3 regions of the Aeromonas sp. MR16 genome follow, and region 1 is predicted to be linked to each of the others. Evidence: riboswitches for the same ligand, from Rfam matches in the RefSeq annotation. Region 1 holds a riboswitch; each other region holds the start of a gene.

Evidence for each region. A riboswitch is a leader RNA that binds a small molecule or an ion and turns the genes downstream of it on or off. The one in region 1 is predicted to bind cyclic di-GMP.
Region 2: it holds a riboswitch for cyclic di-GMP, as region 1 does, so the genes downstream of both, gbpA (N-acetylglucosamine-binding protein GbpA) here and MM194_RS11440 (carbohydrate-binding protein) in region 1, are expected to answer to the same signal.
Region 3: it holds a riboswitch for cyclic di-GMP, as region 1 does, so the genes downstream of both, MM194_RS16195 (glycosyl hydrolase family 18 protein) here and MM194_RS11440 (carbohydrate-binding protein) in region 1, are expected to answer to the same signal.

The regions. Positions count from the first base shown of each region.
Region 1 covers NZ_JAKZFK010000013.1:17-7,954, forward strand. Annotated here, with positions in the region: partial or broken gene MM194_RS11430 (IS3 family transposase) at 1-169, opposite strand, end outside; gene MM194_RS11435 (M66 family metalloprotease) at 322-2,697, opposite strand; gene MM194_RS11440 (carbohydrate-binding protein) at 2,895-5,585, opposite strand; cyclic di-GMP riboswitch class I at 5,953-6,038, opposite strand; gene MM194_RS11445 (glycosyl hydrolase family 18 protein) at 6,367-7,938, opposite strand, start outside.
Region 2 covers NZ_JAKZFK010000052.1:2,249-10,186, reverse strand. Annotated here, with positions in the region: gene MM194_RS21340 (sulfate ABC transporter ATP-binding protein) at 1-625, shown strand, start outside; gene cbl (HTH-type transcriptional regulator Cbl) at 721-1,668, shown strand; gene MM194_RS21330 (cytochrome b/b6 domain-containing protein) at 1,766-2,296, opposite strand; gene gbpA (N-acetylglucosamine-binding protein GbpA) at 2,404-3,828, opposite strand; cyclic di-GMP riboswitch class I at 3,890-3,975, opposite strand; gene MM194_RS21320 (M3 family metallopeptidase) at 4,358-6,208, shown strand; gene MM194_RS21315 (glycoside hydrolase) at 6,266-7,938, opposite strand, start outside.
Region 3 covers NZ_JAKZFK010000024.1:55,441-63,378, reverse strand. Annotated here, with positions in the region: gene MM194_RS16235 (methyl-accepting chemotaxis protein) at 1-1,275, opposite strand, end outside; gene gltX (glutamate--tRNA ligase) at 1,527-2,942, shown strand; tRNA gene MM194_RS16225 (tRNA-Ala) at 3,238-3,313, shown strand; tRNA gene MM194_RS16220 (tRNA-Ala) at 3,342-3,417, shown strand; tRNA gene MM194_RS16215 (tRNA-Ala) at 3,482-3,557, shown strand; tRNA gene MM194_RS16210 (tRNA-Ala) at 3,616-3,691, shown strand; tRNA gene MM194_RS16205 (tRNA-Ala) at 3,748-3,823, shown strand; gene MM194_RS16200 (ExeM/NucH family extracellular endonuclease) at 3,973-6,123, opposite strand; cyclic di-GMP riboswitch class I at 6,418-6,500, shown strand; gene MM194_RS16195 (glycosyl hydrolase family 18 protein) at 6,646-7,938, shown strand, end outside.

The DNA.
Region 1 (7,938 bases):
CTTGCCGACCATGTTTACGCAACCATACCAGAATGGTCGAATTGCCCTGAATGCCATAACGGGCCTGAGCCTGTTTGTAGGTGAGCTCGCCTTTTTCAATCTGCTCGACCACGGCTAATTTAAAGGTCAGCGAGTAATCGCGCTGTGTCCGTTTCACACCTTGTCCCATCGGGCTCTCCATTTATGTGGGGGAAAGGTGTAAACCATATTCAGGACGGGACACTTCCATGAAAAAAGGCCCCGAGGGGCCTTTTTTTATTGCACAACTCATCGGCTTATAGCGCTATATAACACTACTAAAGCCAACAAAATTAGCGCGAATCACTGCTGTAACGGGCGTCCGTTGACGGTGTAACTGAGCGTCTCGCCCGGCTCTGAAATAGCCTGCTGACCCAACGTCCTCCCGGCGCAGATCACGCTGGCGCGGTACGGATCGCTCGCCGTCGGCACATTGACGTGGAACTTGTTCATCAGGTTGACACTTTGGCGGTGATTGGCCAGCCGGAACTGCAAGGTACCGTCGCGAGTCTCCACCTGCAGCTGGCAGTCCCCCGTCGTCATGCGAGCGGCATCATCCCCATAGCTGAAGCCATAGGCGCCGTGCAACGCCGAGTAGATGTAGCTCGGCAACTGGCCCTGGGGATCGTAATAGCCCACCAGCGTCGTCACCGGCACCCCGAACGCCTGCGGCTTGCGCGGAACCCGCAGATCCACCACAGGCCCCTCATTCCAGCGGCTACCGTCCGAGGTGTAGCTCTTCTTGAAGCCACGGGAGACGGTGATCTGCTGCCCATTGATGAAGAGCACGCTGTTGTAGCTGGCCCCGTGATCCAGGGTCAGGATGCGGCCCGCATTGGCGGCCGAGGCGGGGGGCGGCTGGATATTGCGGGTCCAGTTGCCATCCCACATGGCCACCCTGACCAGGTCATACTCCGCCAGCAAAGCCGCCAGTTTCGTCTCATCGAGGCTGTTCATCGGGGCGTTGACCTGCTCGAGCACTTCTACCCTGTGTTCATAGGGCTTCATGGCGGCGGTGGCGGCATCCCATTTGCTGAACCCCGTTGGCGAATTGGCATCGAACACCGCCTTGCTCTCGAGGAAACGCTGGATGATGGCGGCCGAGTTGGGGGTGTAGAGGGTGAAGCGGTTGAAGCCGGAAAGAGGGGCCCCCCCCGCCATGGCGTCGAAACCGAACGGCCGACCGTCGAAGGGCGCCTGGCACTGGCCATCGAGACAAGCACTCTGGCCGTTGCGGCTGGCGCCAAAATTGGGGATGAAGCGGTTCTTGTCCCCATCCCAACCCCAGCTCGAATTGGCCGCCTCGGCGCTGCGATGCACCGAGCCGGCGAAGCCCCCCACATAGTGGCCGAGGCCATAGTTGTGACCCACCTCGTGACTGAACTCGTTGCCAAGGGAACTGTCGAGGGTGACGATGCCACCCCCGCCCGAGCCACCGTGCACCTGAACCCCGTTGGCGTACTTGCCGCGGCTGTTGTGGGCCGCCAGCTGGGCCACCACATAGGGGTGGCTGCTCTCCCCCTCGCCGGCGGTGCTGTTGATGCCGTAGTTTGCGTTGTCGATGCCCAGAGAGATGAGCTCCTTGCCGATGCGCTGGCGCATGGTGCCCTCGTGCCAGCCCCCCTGGCCGGGATCGAAATCGGTGAGCAGGGTGCCATCCGGCAGCATCACCTCGGCCAAGGACAGAGGCTCGTACTGGCTGACGATCAACCGGCTGGTGGGCACCGTCTGGAAATACTCGCGGTGCGCCTCGGGATCCCCGGCAAAAGCGAACTGGTTGCGGGGGGAGGTCAGCATGCCGATGTCGATGGTGTGGATCAGCAGCTCGCTCGGAGCACCGATCTGCAAGTCCGTCAGCTCACCGCTGAGCCCGCCCTGGCTGAGTTGCAGGCTGATACCTGGCTGGATCCAGTCGGCGGGCAGCACTGCGCTCCAGGCATCGACTGCATAGCGGATGCCGTTGTTCTCAAGCTCCCCGTCCCGGATCCACTGGCCGCCCACAAACTTGAACTGCAGGGTCTGGCCACGGGAGAGCGTCACCTGACGGCCGCTGTAATAAAGGGTCGAGTTGTAACCGGCGTTGGAGACCAAGCGCACCATCTTGCCCTCCAACGCGGCGCCGCCCGGCAGATGGATATCCCTGACCCAGCGTCCATCGGCGGTCTGGATGGTCACCAGGGCATGGGGCTGCAAGCGGCTCAGCAGGAAGGCACCGGCGGGGTCACTCAGCTTTGCCAGCTCGCTGCTGCTGTTGATGAGGCCACTGCTGCCCGGCCCCGGCGTGAAGTCGACCCCCTCCTCCGGCGAGCCGTCGAGGTAATAGGCCGTCTTCGGCAACTGCTCAGGCGGTGCCAGGGCCAGGGTGCCGAGCGTTTGCCCCGCACCATCTCGCGCCGTCACCATCATCGGCACAGCGCTCTCGGCTTGCAAGGGCCTGACCAGAAGCAGGCTCTTGCGCTGGGCCGTGAGCCTTGGCTGGCTGTCTCCCTCGGCGACATGGGCCGGCAGGATCTGGCTCTGGGCAAACTGCACCTGCGCCGCCAGCGTGCCTTGCAGATCGTTGGTCGGTGGCTGGGTATTGAAGGGCAAGGAAGTGGGGGCCTGAACGACGGCCAGCAAGGGGCCACTCGCCAAGGCGGCCATGATCAGACTAGCTAACTGTGTTTTTTTCATTGTTATGGTTCTCATTTTTAGGGGCATGTCCACATGCCCTGTTGCAGGAATCATTACAAAATGGACGTCGGAGGCTCGGTCCTACACCAAGCACCCGGCCTGAGAATCGGTTCTGGTTGTCGCGCTGCGGCATGGCCGCAGGCTGAAACAGGAGTGGAAAAAGGAATGGGGCGCCAGGGCCCCATTCCATGGGGGACGGGTAATCAGTTACAGCTGGCAGTACCCTGATCCAGCCAGACATCGTGCTTGCCCGGCTCGTTGCCTTTGGTCCAGTACTTGGCTTTCCATTTGCGGCCATTGTGGGTACTGATGTCTCCCCCGTTGTAGGCCACACCGGCATTCCAGCCGAGCTGCACCTGGCTCACCAGCCGCCACTGATCGGCGCTCTGGCTTGGCTCGTTGCCCTGGGTCCAGTACTTCGCTTGCCATACCAGCTGGTTGTGGCTCACGTTGGTATCGGCGTTGTAGACGGTGCTGGCGTTCCAGGCCGGGGTATTGGCCGCTTCCGGATCGGTGACACTGCATTCACCGCCGCCACTTGCCGGGGTGACGGTGAGCCGGGTCTGACCCTCGGCATCCAAGGCGCCATCGGTCACGGTGACCGTCAGGTCATAATCCGTGTTGACCGTCACGCTCGGGGCCGTGACCACCAGGGTCGCACTGTTCTGGCCGCTGGCACTGAGGCCGGCCGGCACTGTCCACTGGTAGCTGAGTGCATCACCATTGGGGTCGGTGGCACTGGCGGTAATGCTTGTCTGCTTGCCCGCCTGCACAGAGGCTGGCGCAGACACTGTCACCACGGGGGGCAGGTTAGGAGGAGGCGCCTGGTGGGTCACCGCCACCCGATCCGAACCATCGAGTCCCTGTTCGTCGGTGACGGTCAGCTCGAACGCCAACTGAGTATCCTGAGAGACGGTCCCGAGGTTCACTCTGGCCTGCACCTTGTCGGCATCGCTCAGCGTCACCTGTGGGCCGACGACCTGGCGCCATTGGTAGCGCAAGGCACCGTTCTCCGGATCCCGGGAGGCGGCGCCATCGAGCACCAGCTCGGCCGGGCCCGTGGTGCTCATGTCGCCACCGGCGTTGGCCAGGGGCGGCAGATTGACCGCAGGTGGCGGCAGCTCTGGTTCGTCATTGCGCTCGCTCACCCCCGCATCACCAGCCGCGATCCTGGCCTCTATGGTCTGGTGCATGGTGCGCCACTGGTAACCGAAGAAGACCCCCTCAAACCGCCCTCCCGTCATGATGTTGCTCATCCGATAAGGCTCGTCTCCCGTGTGTGCCAACCCCAGGTTGTGGCCCAGCTCGTGGCTCAGGGTCAACGACTGCCCATGGACGGTGAGGTTGCCAGGGCAAGCGTATCGATAGCCCGCGCGCGGCGCACCATCTGTGGCCCCCAAACCGACAGAGAGACCATTCCCCTGGTAGCTGCATGTCTTGCTGTCATCCTTGTAGCCGCGCAGCACATAGATGTTGGAGAAGACCCGATCCGCGTTCGGGATCCAGCCCTCCTGTAGCGGCGCCGTTAGCTCCACAGCACTGGGTTCGTAGGCCTGACCATCGCCATTCTTGTCCCATTCGTGCACCAGCACGCCGTTGTCCACCCAGCTGAGGCGGATGTTGTAGGGGGCAAAACGTCGGCTCATGTCCGCCATGATGATGGCACCATCGTCCCACAGGTGACTCTGGCGCTCGCCGGGGAAGGCGATGTAGCTGTAGGAGACGCTGACCTCCTTGGGGCTGGTAACAAACAATCGCACTTGATCCACCAGACGATCATCGGCCAGGATCTCGAGGGTAGTCTCACCCTCTGCCAGCCCCTGTAGCACCAGCCGATCCTGGGTCGCTCCCGGTACCAGTTGCAGACTGACCAGTTCGGGGTTGGCGATGCGATAACTCAGGGCCACCGGCTGCGGACCCGGCACCTTGCCGATCAACAGGGCCTCTTGCTCCCCCCGGCTGCTGAGCAGCTTCTGCTTCAGGGCAGAGTTGAAACCGGGATCGAAGGCCAGCCGGTTGGCAGGATCGGGCAGCACCAAAGCATAGGGGTTTGCCTCGCGCGATTGCTGCCCCTCGGCCATCAACCAGAGTTCCCCCTCCTCGTTGGCACGAAAACCCTGTTCGAACTGGCCGGTCAGATAGGTCAGGATGAACTCGTAGTCCCGATCGGCCCGCAGCTTGATGGGGGCGGTCGGGGTCAACTGCTTGCCTGATACGAGCAAGACGCTACCTTCGTAGGCTGGCTCGCCGCTCTCGATGTCGGTGAGGCGCAGGCTGAACTGACGGTTGTTGCCGCCCCAGATCCCCTCCTGCACCTTGAAGGTCGTGATCTCCAGCTCGTCCCCACTCAGGGGGTGCTCGGTTGAGGCGATACGGATCGTTCGGCTCAGGCTCTGGCCGGGGATAAAACGCAGAAGACCGGTGGTTGTGGGGCTCTCCTGCCAGAGGCTACCCAGCTTGTTGAGCTCACTCGGCACGGCCACGGCGGGATCATAGACGGTGACGGGCAATGAGAAGGTTGTGGTGCTTGCGCCAACCTTCTGATAGCCCCCCATCTCGGGCAGGCCGTTATCCCGCACCTCGTATTTTGCCAGATAGCTGCCGACCTGCTGGGTGTTCACGCCGCTAAGCTGCTTGATGCGGCCGCTGAGATCCCCATCGTTCTCGTCCCAGGCCGTCATCTGGGGGGCGAAGGTCGCCCCAAGCGGCAGTTGCAAGACGAAGCCGTCGACCCAGGCCGCCTGGCTGTAAAGGCGTGGCTTGGTCTGATCCTTGCGCCACTCCCCGGTGATGGCGTTCTGCTGGGCCAGAGCCTGCGGCACCCACCCTGCCGCCAGCAGGGCGAGCATGCCCCCCTGCATCGCCAGATTTACCTTGTTTTTTTTCATCTGCATCGCGTTATTTCCCTATTTTTTGCGCCTGCCCGGGTGGCAGGCTCGTTGTTGTTATTGCGTTGACATGAGCACAGAGTTCAACCCCCTCCTCCTGCTGCTACTGGCGGCGATCTCCTTGACCGGCGGGGCGTGAGCGGACGGGTTGAGCTCGGTGATGGCGAGCCGGGTTTCACCCCAGCCGAGGCGGGGTCTGCCAGGAGTGGCGGCATAAAGGGGAGACAAACAGAGCGCCAACCAAAGAGGTCGGCAGCGCGGGGGATGGACTTTGCATGGCGAGTAATCCTTTTTCGTTATTAGTCAATACGATAAGGACAAGGCAACCAGTAGATGAGGCAGGATCTTCCCTTGGCAGAAGATCGATACGACCTGTGGCGGCCCCGCTGTCCTAGATCATGGATCCTTAGACCGGAAGCTTTGCGTCCCGGCTTTTCAACCGGTTTGCCCTTATACACAAATTAATCAGTAGTGCGCCGCGATTATTCTCTATCGGCGCAGTCACTGCAAATTACTGAACGGGAGCTTAACTATGTGTTATATCAACAAATGCCATACAGGCAGGGTTAAGCTCGGTGTTAGACCGGATATCAACCGTCAAAATCACTATTTGGACGGTATTTTTAAGATGAAAATATTTTTTCATCTTAATGAAAAAATGATTAATTGAGTCAACAAGATTCACGCTGATGGCCATGGCTGGCGGTTTATCCGCCCCGAGCTGAGGTCAGCCCGCAAAGCGCCACAGGAGAAAGGAATGGGGCCCAGGCCCCATTCCTGATGGCAATCAGTTGCAGCTGGCAGCCCCCTGATCGGCCCAGACCGATGCCTTGCCGGGCTCATCGCCCTTGGTCCAGTACTGGGCCTTCCACTTGCGTCCGTTGTGGTTGGTGAGATCCCCGGCGTTGTAGGCCACAGTGGCATTCCAGCCGAGCTGCACCTGGCTCACCAGCTTCCACTGATCGGCGCTCTGGCTTGGCTCGTTGCCCTGGGTCCAGTACTTGGCCTGCCACACCAACTGCTTGTGGCTCACCTTGTCATTGGTGTTGTAGACGGTGCCGGCACTCCAGGCCGGCCAGTTGGCTGCATCGGGATCGGTTGCCTCGCAGCCGCCACCTGTACTCGCTGGCTTGACGGTCAGGCGGGTGCCAGCGCTGGCGTCCAGTGCCCCGTCGGTGACCACCAGGGTCAAGTCATAGGTGGTATCGCTAGTCACGCTCGGGCCTGTGACCACCAGGGTCGCACTGTTCTGACCGGTGGCGGTGAGACCCGCTGGCAGGCTCCACTGGTAGCTCAGCACATCACCGTTCGGATCGGAGGCGGTGGCCTTGATGGTCACCTGCTTGCCGGATTCGACGCTGACGGAGGCCGGCACTGTCACCACGGGTGGCAGGTTCGGCTGCGGCGCCTTGTTGGTCACCACCACCTGATCCTTGGCCACGAGGTTGTGGTCGTCGGTGACGGTCAGCTCGAACACCAGGTTGATGTCGGCACTGACGGCATCCAGCACCACACGGGCCTTCGCCTGAGTAGCATCGAGCAGGGAAGCCTGCGGGCCCGAAACCTGCTTCCAGCTATAGCTCAGCACACCGTTCTCGGGGTCATGGGAGGCACTGCCATTGAGGGTCACCTCGGCCGGGCCGGTGACGCTCAGATCGCTACCGGCATTGGCCACCGGCGGCTTGTTGACCGGTGGCGTGGTGCCGCCGTCCCCATTGCCGAGCCCCTCGTGCATGGCGTTGAGGATGTCGCCGTTGTCCGCATCGATCTCCCAGGCGAACAGGCCGCCGAGCTGGTTGGCCAGCACGTACTGCCCCTTGGCCTTGACCGAGCGATCGTTGTCGAAGCTGATGAGCTCGCCGGTGCTGGCCTTGAAGACGTAGGGAGCCTCGGCCACCTCGTCATACCCCTGCTCCCAGCCGGCGCCCATGCGGTTGTTGACGATGTCGCGGTAATCCACCACGCCATTCTCCCAGGTGCCCTTGACGGGGCCGGTGGCGGTGCCGGTGAAGGGATTACCGGCCTGGTAGCCGTTGACCCCGGTCCAGCCACGGCCATACATGGCCGCACCGACCACTATCTTGCCCGGCGTCACCCCCTGACCGAGCAGCGCCTTGACACCCTTGTCGGTGGTGTACTTGGTGGCGGGATCCCAGCTCGATGCAAACAGGTTGGTCTGGTGAGCCAGGTTCTTCAGATCGAAGGCGCCACTGAAGTCGTAACTCATCAGGAAGATGTGATCCATGTACTGCTGGGCCGCTTGATAGTCCACCTTGGCAATCTTGTCACCACCGGCGCTGATGGCCGAGGTGAGCTCGTACTGGCGACCGGTCTCGGCTTCCAGCTCATCGAGCATGAC
Region 2 (7,938 bases), on a different contig from region 1:
TCGCGCCCTGGCGGTGCAGCCCAAGGTGCTGCTGCTGGACGAGCCGTTCGGTGCCCTCGATGCCCAGGTGCGCAAGGAGTTGCGCCGCTGGCTGCGGGAATTGCACGACGAGCTGCACGTCACCAGCCTGTTCGTGACCCACGATCAGGAGGAAGCGCTGGAGGTGGCGGATAGAGTCGTCTTGATGAATGCCGGTCGAGTCGAGCAGATAGGCACCCCGGCCGAGGTCTATGACCAGCCGGCCAGCTCCTTCGTGCACAGCTTCCTCGGCAGCGTGAACCTGTTCCGCGGGCGGGTGGCGGAGCAGGGGCTCGGCATCGGCGAACAGCGACTGGGTGGCTCGGCGGCATCTCACTTGGCTCAGGGCAGCGCGGCCATCGCCTATGTGCGTCCCCACGAGCTGGATATTCTGCCGGCGGAGGCGATCGGCGGCATCAGCGCCACCATCACCCGTCTGCTGCCCATGGGGCCGCGGATCCGGGTCGAGCTGCGGGGCATAGGTGACACCCAAGGGGCTCACTATGAGGTCGAATTGAGCAAAGAGGCGGCCCGTGCGCTGACGCCGGGTCAAGGGGTGCGCTTGGTGGCCAGGCAGGCCCAGCTCTATCCGGACTACCAGATCTAGGGCGCTGTGCATCCATCGAGTGAGTTCAGGCTTGAAACAGATAACAAGGCCGCGGGGTCAACCCCACGCGGCCGGTCAGCGCAGGAGGCGATGACGTGAACTTTCAGCAACTACGCATTATTCGTGAGGCGGCCCGGCGGGACTACAACCTGACCGAGGTCGCCAACGCCCTCTTTACTTCCCAGTCCGGGGTCAGCCGCCATATTCGCGAGCTGGAGGAAGAGCTTGGGCTAGAGCTGTTCATTCGCTACGGCAAGCGCCTGCTCGGCATGACGGAGCCGGGCAAAGAGCTGCTGGTGATCGCCGAGCGCATCCTGGGGGATGCCAACAACATCCGAAAGCTGGCCAGCACCTTCGCGAACCGCGACTCGGGCCGGCTGTTGGTGGCGACCACTCATACCCAGGCGCGCTACGCGTTGCCACGGGTGGTGAAGGCGTTTCGCGAGCAGTTTCCTCTGGTGCAACTGGAGCTGCGCCAGGGCAGCCCGGAGGAGATAGTGCGGTTGGTGCAGACCGGCGAGGTGGACATCGGCATCAGCAGCGAGCAGCTCGATCGCAGCGAAGGGGTGGTGGCCTTCCCCTATTACCGCTGGCACCACAACATAGTGGTGCCCGAGCAGCATCCCCTGACCGCCGAGCGGGATCTGACCCTGGCGGCGTTGGCGCACTGGCCCATCGTCACCTATCAATCGGGTCTGACCGGCCGGGCGCGGGTGGACGAGGCCTTCGCCGAGGCGGGGATAGCGCCGCAGATCCTGCTGACCGCCCAGGATTCAGACGTCATCAAGACCTATGTCGAGCTGGAGATGGGGGTCGGCATACTGGCGGACATGGCGTTCGACGCCCAGCGCGACAAGGGGCTGGTGCAGCTCGACGGTAGCCGGCTGTTTGCGCCCCACACCGCCTGGATCGGCCTCAAGCAGGGGCAGTTCCAGCACAACTTTGCCTGGCAGTTCATCCAGCTGTGCAACCCAGAGCTGGCGCTGGCGGATATTCAGGCGCGGGCCATGGGAAACGAACCGCAGCTCGATTACCAGATCTGATGCCTGCCGCGAGATGAGAAAACAGGGAGCATATGGCTCCCTGTTTGTTTGTCAGCCATCGATGGAAAGCCTGTCTCCGCTACGAGACGCCGTCGGCCTATTTGCCGGTGTGGGGCCCCAGCATGCGGTAGAGGGTGCGATCGCCCTTGATCCTGTGGTGGTACAGGGCCGCTACCACGTGCAGCATGACCAGGGTGGCCAGCGACAGGCAAGCGAGGCGGTGAACACGAAAAAAGAAGGCATTGACCTCGGGGTTGTCGATCGGATTGGCGATCGGGTAGAGCCAGAACAGGGAGTAATCCTGCTCCAGCATCAGGAAGCCGCTCAGCAGCACGACGAACATCAGCCCGTAGAGCAGGGCATGAGCCAGCTTGACCCATCCGTGATGATGGTTGGCACCATTCTCGGGCAGGGGAGCCCTCAGATGTTGCCAGCCCCAGCGCAGCAGGAAGAGTGGGGCTATCAGGGTGGCCATCGACATGTTCAGCACCGACAGAAACTGGAACAACCGGGGGTGACTGTCGATCACCAGGTGCATCAGATAGCCGGCCAGGGTGGCGTAGAGAATGACGACGGCCATCAGCCAGTGCAGCAGGCGACTCAGGGGGTCATAGTAGTGTTGCGTCATAGTGTTTGTCCGACAGGGGCGCTCGCGGTGCTCAAGGCACCGGGATCCCGGATAACAGGCACAAAAAAAGAGGCCGCTCGGGCCTCTTCTGTTCAGGAGTTGCGAGCTCAGTTCAGGGCTGTCCAGGCATCCTGCCAGTTGGTGCCCACACCGGGCTCATACTGGGTGGCCGAGCTCGTCCAGATGGTGCACCAGCCGCTGTAGGGGTAGGGCTTGCACTGATACGTCTTGCCGTTCTTGGGCTGCAACACCTTGGTGCCGGCCACATAGGACTTCAACCCCTCCGGGAAGCGGTACTGGTAGTCGCCGCCGCTGGCCGGATCCTTGAACATCAGGTCCAGGGTTTGCTGCAGGGAGGCACCGCCTGCCTTTGGCTTGCCTTCGATCACCAGCTGGTGGTGACCCGCGCTCAGGCCGCTGACCGCCATGGTGAAGCTCTGGCTGCTGTCCTTGATGTCGGCACTGGTCTGTCCCTTGGCGGCACCGCCATGGTCATACAGGGTGTTGGTGACCGCGAGATCCCCCTGGGCCGTGACGCTGAAGGCCAGGGTGACCTTGCCGTTGTCGAGCAGGTATTCGCTTTCCAGGCCGCTCACGCTGATGCTGTCGTTCACCGGAGGCTGCTGCTGCTCGAGCTGGACCTCGACCCGTTGCAGGTTGCTGCCCGCCTTAAGGTAGATGGGGTTCTGCCCGTAAACCGGGTTGAACTGGCCATCGGTGCCCTGCTGGCCGGCACGGATCTGGCTCTGCTCGGTATTGATCTTGGCGGCCAGATCGTGGGCCCAGTTGTTCTTCTGACCCTGCTCGGAGGAGCCGATGGTCAGCACCGTCTGCAGATCGGTGCGTTCGCCGTTGGCGTCGAACACCCGGGTCTTGGCCTTGTCGCCGGCCACCAGATCGGTGGAGGGGTAGATGGTCCCGCCCTGGCTCCAGGTCAGCGGCGGCTGGGTGCCACCATCGAACTGGGCATCGATCATGTTGTAGAAGCTGTTGGCGGTATCACCCACCTCCCAGACTCCCAGGATCACCTGATAGCCGGTGCGGGCCGGCAGGGTGCAGTTGTGGGTGACCTGCTTGGGTGGTTGTACCATGCCCCCGTCGATGACGCAGAAGGGGTTCAGATCGAAGGAGTCCCGGGTCAGCGGCTGGTTCGGGTTCCAATCCTGCTTGGTGAGGTAGTAACGCCAGTTGCGGGTCACGTGGTTGGCGGTGAAGCTCCAGCTGATGGCGAAGGGTCCTGCCTGCACCGGGCGCTTGGTCCAGCGATCGCTGGTCTGAACGTCGAGCTCACCGAATTGCGGGTGGCCGGCCGAGGCGATCTGACCGTCGGCGGGGCCGCCATTGGGGAAGCCGGACGGCGCCTCCAGGCTCTGGGGCTCCCACTGGACGGCGCCACACTGGCTGTTGCCGCCGGTCTTGCACAGATAGTTGCGTGCCTCCGGCTGATTGATATAGCCATGGGCGAGTACGCCGCCGCTGGCCAGCAGCGCGAGCGCCGCCGCGAGGTGATTGAGTTGAGTTTTTGCTGCCATACATTCCTCTGTTCGACAGATGTGGGCAGTCAAGTTGGCTGGGGCCTTCCCCGAAATACGGTGCTGCAACCCCGCTATCCTGGACGAGACGTCTTTAGACCGGAGGCTTTGCGTCCTGGCCTTTCAACCAGTTTGCCAAATGACTACATATAGGGTCATTGCGTCGCGTTTGACGACGCGGTGCCATCATGTCTTATTTTGATTAAATTATTAAGTGTAAATCTTTACAGCTTGATCTCGTCGGAGTAGAGCCAATACTTAACTTTCTGTTTTTAAATGGCTATTGGATGGCCCACTTTGGGCGGATGCCCCCCTTTCGCTTAATTAACATGCAAATCTAATGCATTGTTTATTGCCGGTGAGCAAGACCTCGTGAGACAGGGCCTGGTCAGGGTCGCCGGTGCTACAGACATGGATAACGGCTTTTGATAGCGTGGTGAGGCGCATCCCGGCGCCCCTTGTCCGGCCACGGCCGGGCATCATCACAAGGCAAAGCGGCTCAGCCGCCACCGATAACAAGAGGGACCTTATGACTTCCATTGCCAGGAACTACCTGAACCAGCTCAACGCCGACTATCTGCAGGTGCACAGGCGCAAGGAGGACTTGTTCTGGTCCACCTACATGGGCACCAGCGACGATCAGGCGGGTTTTACCGCCGCCGAACAGGCCTACAAGACGTTTTGTGCCAACCCGGCCCGGCTGCCGGTGCTGCGCGAGATGCAGGCTCAGGCCGAAGAGACCGAGCTCAAGCGCGGCCTGGCTGGCTGGGTAGCCTTCTTCGAATGCAACGTGATCGAGGATCCAGCCGCCGCCGCTCTGATGGACGAGCTGGTGGCCGCCGAGGCGGCGCTCTTTGCCCGCCGTCGGGAGCTCAAGCTCAGCCTGCTGGACGAGCAGGGCCAGACGGTGGTCGGCAGCCTGCCCGCCGCCAGCACGGCGCTGGCCGCCAGTGCGAGCGAGCCGGTACGTCAGAGCGCCATCGCCATGTTCCATACCCTGGAGCAGTGGGTGGTGGACAACGGCTTCCTCGAGGTGGTGGCGCTTCGCAACCGCTTCGCCCGCGCCATGGGCTATCGGGACTACTTCGAGTACAAGGTGCGCAAGAACGAGCAGATGAGCCCGGAGCAGCTGTTCGCCGTGCTCGATGATTTCATCGCCCGCACCGAGCTGCGCCTGCACCAGAGTCTGGCCGAGTTGAAAGCGGCCAAGGGGGAGGCGGCGCTCCTGCCCCACAACCTGCGCTACAGCGTCAGTGGCGACGTGACCCGCCAGCTCGATCCCTATGTGCCGTTCGCGCGCGCGCTGAAGGATTGGGTCGAGAGCTTCCGCCGGCTCGGCATCCAGTACCGAGACGCGACCCTGACCCTGGATCTGCTGACCCGGGAGGGGAAATATGAGAACGGCTTCTGCCACGGCCCTGTGCCGAGTTTCTGGCAGGAGGGTCAGTGGGTGCCCGCCGTGGTCAACTTCACCAGCCTGGCGGATCCGGCCCAGGTCGGCAGCGGCTGGAGCGGTCTCAACACCCTGTTCCACGAGGGGGGCCATGCGGCGCATTTTGCCAACGTCACCGGCAACGCGCCCTGCTTCTCCCAGGAGTTTCCGCCTACCTCCATGGCCTATGCCGAGACCCAGTCCATGTTCTGCGACAGCCTGCTGGACGATGCGGACTGGCTCAAGCGCTACGCCAGGAACGCCGCGGGGGAGGAAATTCCTGACGCACTGATCCAGGCCATGCTCGAGGCCCGCCAGCCGTTCCGGGCCTTCAACGAGCGCCAGATTGCGCTGGTGGCCTACTTCGAGCGGGATCTCTACGCCATGGACGAGGCCGAGCGCACCCCGGCCGCCGTGCTGGCGCTGGCCCGTCGGTGGGAGCGCAAGATCCTGGGGGTGGAGAGCCCCCGCCCGCTGCTGGCCATCCCGCACCTGCTCAATCAGGAATCGGCCTGTGCCTATCACGGCTACTTGCTGGCGCTGATGGCGGTGGAGCAGACCCGCGCCTACTTCCTGCGCCGGGACGGCTACCTCACCGACAACCCGCGCATAGGCCCGGATCTCGCCGCCCACTACTGGGGGCCGGGCAACGGTATGACCCATGATCAGACGCTGCAGAGCCTCACCGGCGAGGGCTTCAGCGCCGGACCCCTGGCCCGGGCGTGCAACCAGAGCGTGGCCGAAGCCTGGGCGACGGCCACAGCCTGCATGGCGGCCGCGGGCCAGCGACCCCTCGCCGGTGACGGCACCCCGCTCAATGCCAGGATCCGGGTCGTGCACGGCGCCGAGCTCATCGCCGACAACAGCGAATCCGAGGCGCGCATGCTGGCGGACTTCGAGGCCTGGATCCGCCGCCACTATGGGGCCGAGTCCGCTGTGGCAGTCTGAACCATCCTGCAAACGAAGAGCCCTGCCAGTTGGCAGGGCTCTTTCATTTTGGGGCGCTCAGATCTTCAACAGGGTGACGGGCTTGTCCTTGAGGGCCACCAGCAACTGCCTGCCCGGCAGCTTGTGACCATCGATCTGGATGCTGCTGTTGCCGAAGTTTGCCACCAGCCGGCTGCCGTCGGAGAAGCGGGTCTCCTGCACCCGCCCCGCCCCGTCCCGCCAGCGGAAGCCCACCAGCGCCTTGTCCCACAGCGCCTCGTGCAGGGGCCCGAACTGGGCATCCAGTCTGACCAGCTCAGGCAGGCGGCTGGCGAGGGTGCTGCGGCTCAGGTTGACCAGAGGAGGGGTGTTGTAGAGCAGGCCGAGCAGGGCGCGCTCCTCCCGGATGGCGGGGAACTTGAGGTTGTCCAGCAGCCAGTGGTGGCTGTTGATCACCGAATCGTGGAACACCGCTTGGTAGAGCGGCAGCCTGTCTGTCGGGTTGAACACGGTTTTGAGGTAGCGGGGCTTGAGCCGGGCGGGCTGGAAGAAGACCTGGGGCGTCTCGTCTGGCCACCATTTGCCGAGGTAGTAGGGGGACTTGGGCTGCTTGCGCATGGCGGCGTCGGTCCAGCCGAAGCCCCAGCTCTGGACGCCGTGGGCAAACATCAGCGGCTTGTTGGTGAGGGCGTTGCCGTCCTCCGAGCCCAGCACCAGCCCGAGCCGCTCCCCGACCCAGCCCATGCGGGCGTTGCGGGCGGCGACCATGGCCGCGCTGCCCTGCTGGTGGGCCGGGCTGTAGTCACTGGAGGCCATGGCGGTGCCATCGACGTCGAGGAACAGGCTGTTGATGCCGCTGGCCTTGGCCAGCTCGCTCATGCGGCTCTTGGCGTAGGGCAGGGTACAGCCGGGGTTGAGATAGACGCCCTCGCCGCCAAAGCCCGGTCTCGGCTTGCCGTCGGCCTCGACGATGGCGCAGCGCTTGCCAAGCTCCGGCGGGATCTGGGCGGTGAGCCAGCTGTCGTTGCTGCCCGGGAGGATGGCGGTGTCGTAGGAGTCATAGCTGCCCACCAGATAGCCGAGGCGCTTGGCGGCGGCGAGGGCCTGATCCTGCTGCAGGGCCGCCGTCCACTGGGGTGTGCCGAGCCAGAGTTTGCGCAGTCCCGCCTGTTGCAGCGCCTCGAGCACCGGCAGCGACAGCCCCTGGCCCCAGCGCTCCCGGGTCACCAGCTGCTCGCCGAACTGGCCCTTGACCCACTGCTGGCGCAGGGCCAGCACCTTGCCCTGGCTGACGGGGCCCTGCTGGGCCGGCAGCGGCAGCTGGCGTTCAATCAGCCGGTTGAGGCCCGCCATGATCAGCGTCTGCTGCCACGGCTGGGGACTGGGGGCCGCCAGCGCCTCGCGCTCCTCGGTGTTGAAGGTTTTGAGCCATTCCGGCTTCTGGATGAGTTTGGCCTGCAGGCCGGGCCAGTCGGTCACGTCCTGCCGGTCCAGCAGGTCATCCCCCCAGAGATAGAGGTGGCTGGCGCCGATCAGCCGACGGCCCGCCGGGATGCGGGCGAACTTGTCCGCGAGGGACTGCCAGGCTCCCTCGGCCTGCAGCCATTCCCGGTAGCGGCGCGCCCCGGCCAGCCAGTCATCCCCCACGCTCAGGCGCACTTCCAGCGGCGCGGGATTGAAGTGGTTGAACTCGTGGCTGGCGGCAAGCTGCAAGCGCCCCCCTTTGCGGCTGAAGCTGAGCTTGTTGTCGT
Region 3 (7,938 bases), on a different contig from region 1:
CTGCACATCCCCCAGCAGCACCTGCAACTTGTCGATAAAGCGGTTGATGCCGCGGGCCAGGGCCCCCAGCTCGTCTTGGGACTGGGTATTGAGGCGTTTGGTGAGATCCCCCTCACCGTCGGCGATGTCATCCACCAGGCTCACCATCTGGCGGATGGGGCCCGTGATGCTGCGGGCGATCACCAGCATGGTGGCCAGGGCCAACACCAGTACGATGAGGGCACCGATGAGCTGCTGGGTCATGGCGGCCCGGTTCATGTCGGCGAGCTGGGCCTCCAGTTGATCGGCGCCGGCCAGCACCACCTTGTAGGGCAGGGTGACTATGATGGCCCAGTTGCGGCTCATGCCCGGCACCGCGATGGGCACCGAGATGCGAAACGCATCGGTGAGCTCCTGGCGCTGCACCTCGGGTTTGAGGTATTGCTGCCAGCCATCGCCGAGCAGCTTGTCGGCGCGGCTGCCGAGCAGGCTGGCGTCGCCGCTGGTGCCGGTGATGACGCCGGCGGCGCTAACGATCAGGGTCTCCCCCTTGCCGTCATAGATGTTGCTGTTGAGGGACTGGGCCTGACGGCTGATGGAATCCACCGCCAGATCCAGCGCCGCGACCCCCTTGAACTGGCCATCCACCAGAATGGGGGTGGTGATGGTGCTCACCAGCACCTGCTGGCCGTTGATGTCCACCTTGAAGGGGTCGATGAGGCAGGATCGGCCCTCCCGTTTCGGGCAGGCATAGTAGTCGTTGGCCGGGTTGCCGAATTCGTCCGCGTCGCTCTTCTCGATGGAGAGCAGCAGATCGGTGCCTATGCCGTCCTTGTCACGGTAGAAGTAGGGCACGAAGCGCCCCTGGCTGTCGCTGCCGAGCGCCGTCTGGCCGGCGAAGGTGGCGTCCTGACCGTCGAAGCCATTGGGCTCGAACCCTGCGAAGGCGCCATACAGCTGGGGCTCGAGTGCGAGCTGCGCCTTGAGCAGGTCGGTGGCCTGTTGGCGATCCAGTGGCAGCTTGCCCCCTTGCTGCAGGGCGAAGACGCTGGCCATCTGCTGGGTGTAGGAGAGCCCCTTCTGCAACAACTGGGTGATGGTGGCAGCCTCGGCCCGGGCGTTGGCGCTCACCTTCTGCCAGGCCTCCTGTTGCAGGGCGGCACGACTGGAGCTGATGGTCAGCTGCTGGGTCTGTTTGCCCGAGTATTGATTGAGCAGGATCAGGATGACCAGCGCCGTGGTCATGGCGATCCCCGCCATCACCAGGATGCGATTCTGGATAGAACGAAACTGCATCTTGCGTTCCTTGTAACGTAGAAAGTTGACTGATTTATCGGCAGGGCGGGAGACTTCTCCAGCTATGTTGCCCAGCAAAGCGGAAAAAGAGGGGAGGTTTTGCGATCCCATTCAAAGAATGGGGGCATGGCCGGATCCTTGCCTATTTAGGCCCCTGCTGTTGCATGCTTTTCCCATCCGTGATTCTGAGTGCTAAAATGCGACGGTTTTTTTAACGAATTGGCCCAAGGCCCTCTACACAAGGCTTAAAGATGAAAGTCAAAACCCGTTTTGCTCCCAGCCCGACTGGCTTCTTGCATGTCGGCGGTGCCCGTACCGCACTCTATTCCTGGTTGTTTGCGAAGAGCCAGGGCGGTGAGTTCGTGCTGCGTATCGAGGATACCGATCTGGAACGTTCCACTCAGGAGGCGATCGACGCCATCATTGAGGGCATGGAATGGCTGGAGCTGAACTGGGATGAGGGCCCCTACTACCAGACCAAGCGTTTCGATCGCTACAACGGCATCATCGACGAGATGCTGGCGGACGGCCGTGCCTACAAGTGCTTCTGCTCCAAGGAGCGGCTGGAGACCCTGCGCGAAGGCCAGATGGCCAATGGCGAGAAGCCGCGTTATGACGGCAAGTGCCGCGATGCCGCCCACAATCACCCGGCCGATGCGCCCCACGTGATCCGCTTCCGCAACCCGACCGAAGGCTCTGTGGTGTTTGACGACCACGTCCGTGGCCGCATCGAGTTCGCCAACACCGAGCTCGACGATCTCATCATCCGCCGCACCGATGGCGCCCCCACCTACAACTTCTGCGTGGTGGTGGACGACTGGGACATGGAGATCACCCACGTGGTGCGTGGCGAAGACCACATCAACAACACCCCGCGCCAGATCAACATCTACAAGGCTCTGAACGCGCCTGTGCCGGAATTTGCCCACGTCTCCATGATCCTGGGTGACGACGGCGCCAAGCTGTCCAAGCGCCACGGCGCCGTGTCCGTGATGCAGTACCGCGACGACGGCTACTTGCCGGAAGCCCTGCTGAACTACCTGGTGCGTCTGGGCTGGTCCCACGGCGATCAGGAGATCTTCAGCCTGGACGAGATGATCAAGCTGTTCAGCCTGGATGCCATCTCCAAGTCAGCTTCCGCCTTCAACACCGACAAGCTGCTGTGGCTGAACAACCACTACATGCGCACCCAGGATCCGGTTCACGTGGCGAAGTATCTTGAGTGGCATATGGCCGCCCAGCACATCGACACCAGCAAGGGCCCGGCGTTGCCTGCGGTTGTCACCCTGCTGGCCGAGCGCTGCAACACCCTGGTGGAGGTGGCCGCCCAGAGCCGCTACCTGTTCGAGGAGTACGAGGCGCTCGACGAAGCCGCCGCCAAGAAGCACCTGCGCGGTGTGGCCGCAGAGCCGCTGATCCTGGCCAAGGCCAAGCTGGCGGCCCTGGAGACCTGGACCACCGAAGCGCTGCACGAGCTGATTGAAGCCACTGCCGCCGAGCTGGGGCAGGGCATGGGCAAGGTCGGCATGCCGCTGCGCGTCGCTGTCACCGGCCTGGGCCAATCCCCAGCCATCGACGCCGTGATGGCGCTGGTGGGCAAGGAGCGGGTACTGGCGCGCATCGACCGCGCCCTGGCCTATATCGAAGCGCGTATGGCAGCCGAGTAAGCGTCTGTCGCTTCGCGTCACCGGTCTGGTCTAATCCCCGCGCCATCGACGCCGAATAAGCGCCAGTCGTTGACAACAAAGGGCTCCCTGACGGGGGCCCTTTGCATTTTGGCCTCAAGCGGATTTGCGACGTAAAACAGCGACATAGCGACGCTGTTGGCGGTAAAAACAGCTAACTGTCTGAATTTTGACTAAACGCTCCAACCGGCGAAAATTTTGGGTTGACAGCAAAGCGGGTGATGCCTATCATGCGCCTCCGTTGCCAGAGATAACTTTGGTAGCGCCGAGGTGAGTTGGGGTTATAGCTCAGCTGGGAGAGCGCTTGCATGGCATGCAAGAGGTCCGCGGTTCGATCCCGCGTAGCTCCACCAAATTCTCCTCGAACAATCTGGAATCCAAGGGGTTATAGCTCAGCTGGGAGAGCGCTTGCATGGCATGCAAGAGGTCCGCGGTTCGATCCCGCGTAGCTCCACCAGATTCCAAATTGACAATGCAGTATCCAGGGCAGTGCGGTGTGTATCACCCAGGCCGACCTTTGTGGGGTTATAGCTCAGCTGGGAGAGCGCTTGCATGGCATGCAAGAGGTCCGCGGTTCGATCCCGCGTAGCTCCACCACTATTTCGCAATGAGGCAAGCGGACGCCAGAACCGATTGTCTAAAGAGTAAAGATTTTGGGGTTATAGCTCAGCTGGGAGAGCGCTTGCATGGCATGCAAGAGGTCCGCGGTTCGATCCCGCGTAGCTCCACCAATATTTCGCAGTAAAACAAGCGGCCGCCAGAACCGCTTGTTCAAAGAGTAAAATTTGGGGTTATAGCTCAGCTGGGAGAGCGCTTGCATGGCATGCAAGAGGTCCGCGGTTCGATCCCGCGTAGCTCCACCAAATACTGAAGGCCACCGTTATCCCGGTGGCCTTTTTGTTTGTTCAGGCATTTGTTTTTTTCATGGCTAACGCCTCTTCATTTACAAATCAAATGGCCTAAATGAGAAAGCCCGCGACTGTCGCGGGCTTTTTTCGTTATTCAGAGCGAGTTATGAGGTGTGCCGGCGGCGCCAGGCCAGCGGCAACAGGGCCAGCAGCAGGGCACCCATGGCACCACCCCCGCTGCCACTGCTTGGCTCCCGCAGCTTGAGGTCGACGATGATGGGGTCGTGATCCGAGGCGCTGAACGGGTTGTCGGACTTGATCATGTCGCCGGTGAAGCCACGACCGTACTCGAACAGGTTGCTCTCGTAGGAGTTGATGTGCCAGTCGGCGACCGCGATCACTCGCTTGGCCAGCGCCGGGTTGGCGAGGGCGTAGTCCAGGGTGCCGAGTTCGGCCTCATAGCTGTAGGAGATGGCCTTGGCCTGATTGAACTTGACGTTCAGATCCACCAGACCATAGCTCTTGCCCACTTCCTGGCCTACTTGCTCGTAAGTCTGCTCGCCGAGGAAGGTGTGGGAGGCGGAGCGGATCTTGCGATCGCTGCTGGCCGGCGCATAGTCGGTCAGCACCCGGATCGGGTCTTCCTTGGCGTAGGAGTTGAAGTCCCCCACCAGCAGCACCTGGCCCGGCAGCTTGTTCACCACTTCCCCCAGCACCTTGGCGGCGCTGACCCGGAACTCGGTGCACTTGCCCTGCAGATCCGCAGGCTCGGTCTTGCCATCTCCATTCTCGTAGCAACCCGATCCCTTGGATTTCAGGTGGTTGACCACCAGGGTGAGCGGCTCGTTGCCACCCGTGACTGTGAAGCTCTGCACCAGGGAGTCACGCTGGCCGGCGGTCTTGGCGACGCCACCTGTGATGTAGCGCTGCTCGGGCAGCTGGATCAGGCTGGCATCGCCGCTCGGGGTCAGTTTGGCCGGACGGTAGATCATGGCCACCATGATGGCGTCGCCACCGAAGAAGCGATCCTGACCGAGCAGGGCCTTGGGCAGGCTGACGAAGGCGTAGTGCTGGCTGACGTCTTTCTGCTGGGCGTTCAGGCTCGCGACCAGGTCGCTGATGGCGGAGTGATCGTCGAAGCCATTGTTCTCCATCTCCATCAGGCCGAGGAGATCTGCGTCCATCTCGGTGATGGCGTTGACTATCTTGGTGCGCTGCTGCTGGAAGTCGGTCAGATCCTTGGCGCCGCGGTTGCAGCCCTTGGCGCTGTCCGCATCCGCCTGATCCACGCAGAGCACGTTGAGGGCGCCGCCCACGCTGGAGTGGCTGGTGAAGTAGTTGAGCACGTTGAAGCTGCCGATACGCAGGTCAGTGCCGGCGGTGCGGGCCGGGGCGCTCTGGCGATCGTTCTCGTCGGTGCGCAACAGATCCCCCGCGGTGATGGCCTGCTCTTTTGGCACTATCAGCCGGTATTCGTTGTAGCTGTAGCCGACCAGGGCCTCCAGGTTGACCGGCGCATCACCGACGCGCAGGTAACCCTGCTCCGGCTCCCAGGCCGGCAGCCAGGGCAGTTTGCCGTCGGCCGCCTTGAAGTCGGATTCGAGGAACACCCGGTTACCGGCATTGGTTTGTGCCAGTGCCTTGGCTTCGTCGCTGCCCGCCACGTGCAACTGGGTCGGCTTCATCAGTGGCGCCAGGTGGGAGAGCACCAGGTTATTGCGCTTGGCGGCGTAGTCGTAGCTGAAGTTGCGGCTTATTTTGAGCTCACTATCGGCATCGAGTCGCACCCGCATCCCCTCGTGGCGCTCCAGCGCCCGGGCCAGGGTTTCCCCCTCCAGCACCCGCAGCGCCGTGGCGGCCGGGGCACTGCCCTGTGCCACGACCTGCAGACGCGCGCTGCCGCTATCGAAGACAGGCTTGAGCTGGGTGTGGTTGAAATACTCTTCGACCTTGGCTTCCAGACAGATCACGGCACCCGGCTTGATGCCCGGGTATTTGGTCGCGAAATTCTTGTCGTTCAGGTAGACGAAGATGCCGTCCGAGGTCTGGGGGTTGCCATCCCCCTGCAGGTCCTGCAGGTAGAAGCCCTTGTTCAGGCTCTCGCCGAGGGCGGAGACCACGGCCTTGACCGAGACGCTCTGTGTGCTTTCAAACAGATCATCCGGGATCAGCGGGCTCTTGTCGCCACTGCCTTGAATGGCGGGGATGGGGGTGAGGGCATTGTCGGCCGGGCAACTGAAGCCGGCGGCATAGACAGACGGGGACGCAAGGGCGAGCCCCACGGCCAGCGACAGCAGGGTAGGTGTTCCTTTCATGGGTATTCCTTTTTTATTTTTGCCAGTGTTTCCATAGCCTTGGCTCGTTGACCAAGGGCGCGCATTGTCACATTTCTGGCAGTTCATACCAGTGAGCCAACGCACATTACTGGGAGACAAAAGAGGCCGATTTCATTTATTTGATCTGGCTAACAAGTTGAAATAACTGACAAATGTGTCACTTGGTGAAAGTGGAAATACTGTGATCCCGCTGGCGTTTACATATTTCTCTTCGAGAACAAAGATTGAGCATCTGCAACTTGCTTCCTATACTCGCCCTGTTCCTCACGGAACCCAGGTAAAGGGCAAACCGGCAGCGATGCCGGGACGCAAAGCCTCCGATCTGCCCCTTCGGGCCAGATAGCGGGGTTTCCCCGGGTGACATGAGGGTATGTGGCCCGTCCATGGCCTGTCGTCGACCCTTCTCCCCTGTTGCTATTGCGCTTTGCCCGGTCTTAAAAGCCAAGACAAAACAAGGAAGATAAAACAATGCAACAGACCTTCAGGCCCAGCAGGCTTGCCATGCTGGTTGCCCTCGCGGCCATGCCCGCCTGGGCGCACGCCGCTTATCCCGTCTATCAGGCTGGCACTGCTTACAAGGCTGGCGATGTCGTCAGCAACGTCGGCAACCTCTACGAATGCAAAGAATTCCCCTACTCCGGTTGGTGCGGCGCCTCGCCCTACCACTATGCCCCCGGCGTTGGCGCCGTCTGGGCCGATGCCTGGAAACCCTTCAGCGACGGTGGCACCGCGCCGGCCCTTGGGCTCGCCATCAGCTCGCCCGCCGTTGGTAGCGCTTTCAACGAAGGCACCCCGGTGGCCCTGGCGGTGAGCCTGAGTGGCAACAGCAGCGGCCTGGTCAAGGTCGAGTATCTGATCGATGGCACCCAGGTGGCGCTGAGCAGCGCGGCCCCCTGGTCGGCCAGCTGGGTGGCGAGCGGCGTCGGTCCCCATCAGCTCAAGTCCCGTGGGCTGGACAAGGATGGCAAGGTCTTGAGCGAGGCCAGCGTCAGCTTCAATGTCAGCGCCGTGGTGGCGCCAGAGGCGCCCAAGGTGAGCATCAGCAGCCCGGCCGCTGGCGCCAAGCTGACCCTGGGCCGCGCCGCCACCGTGACGGCAAATGTGACTGACGCCAACAACGACGTGGCCAAGGTAGAGCTCTTTGTGAATGGCCAGAAGGTGGGTGAAGACAGCAGCGCCCCCTGGCAACTGAGCTGGACGCCGCAGAACAAGGGCCTCACCGGCCTCAAGCTGGTGGCCACCGACAAGGCCAATCTGGTCGGTGAATCGAGCCAGGTAGATGTGCAGGTGGAAGAGGCTGCGCTGCCGCCTACCGGTGGCAACCTCTCCTGCGACGTGCGCCAGGTCTACCGCGCCGATGGCAGCGAGTGTATGGGGGATGACCATGCCCGCCGCGTCATCGGCTACTTCACCTCCTGGCGCACCGGCAAGAACGGCCTGCCCGCCTACCTGGTCAGCGACATTCCCTGGGACAAGATCACCCACATCAACTATGCGTTCGCCGGGGTGGACGAGCAGAGCCACCTGATCAAGGTGGACGATGCCGCCACCAAGATGACCTGGCAGGGCATTCCGGGCGCCGAGATGGATCCCGAGTTCGCCTACCAGGGTCATTTCAACCTGCTGTCGAAGTACAAGAAGCAGTATCCGGACGTGAAGACGCTGATCTCCGTGGGGGGCTGGGCCGATACCCGTGGCTTCTACACCGCCACCACCAAGGGTGACTGCTCGGTGAACACCGCCGGCATCAACGCCTTCGCCGACTCGGCGGTGGGCTTCATCCGCCACTACGGC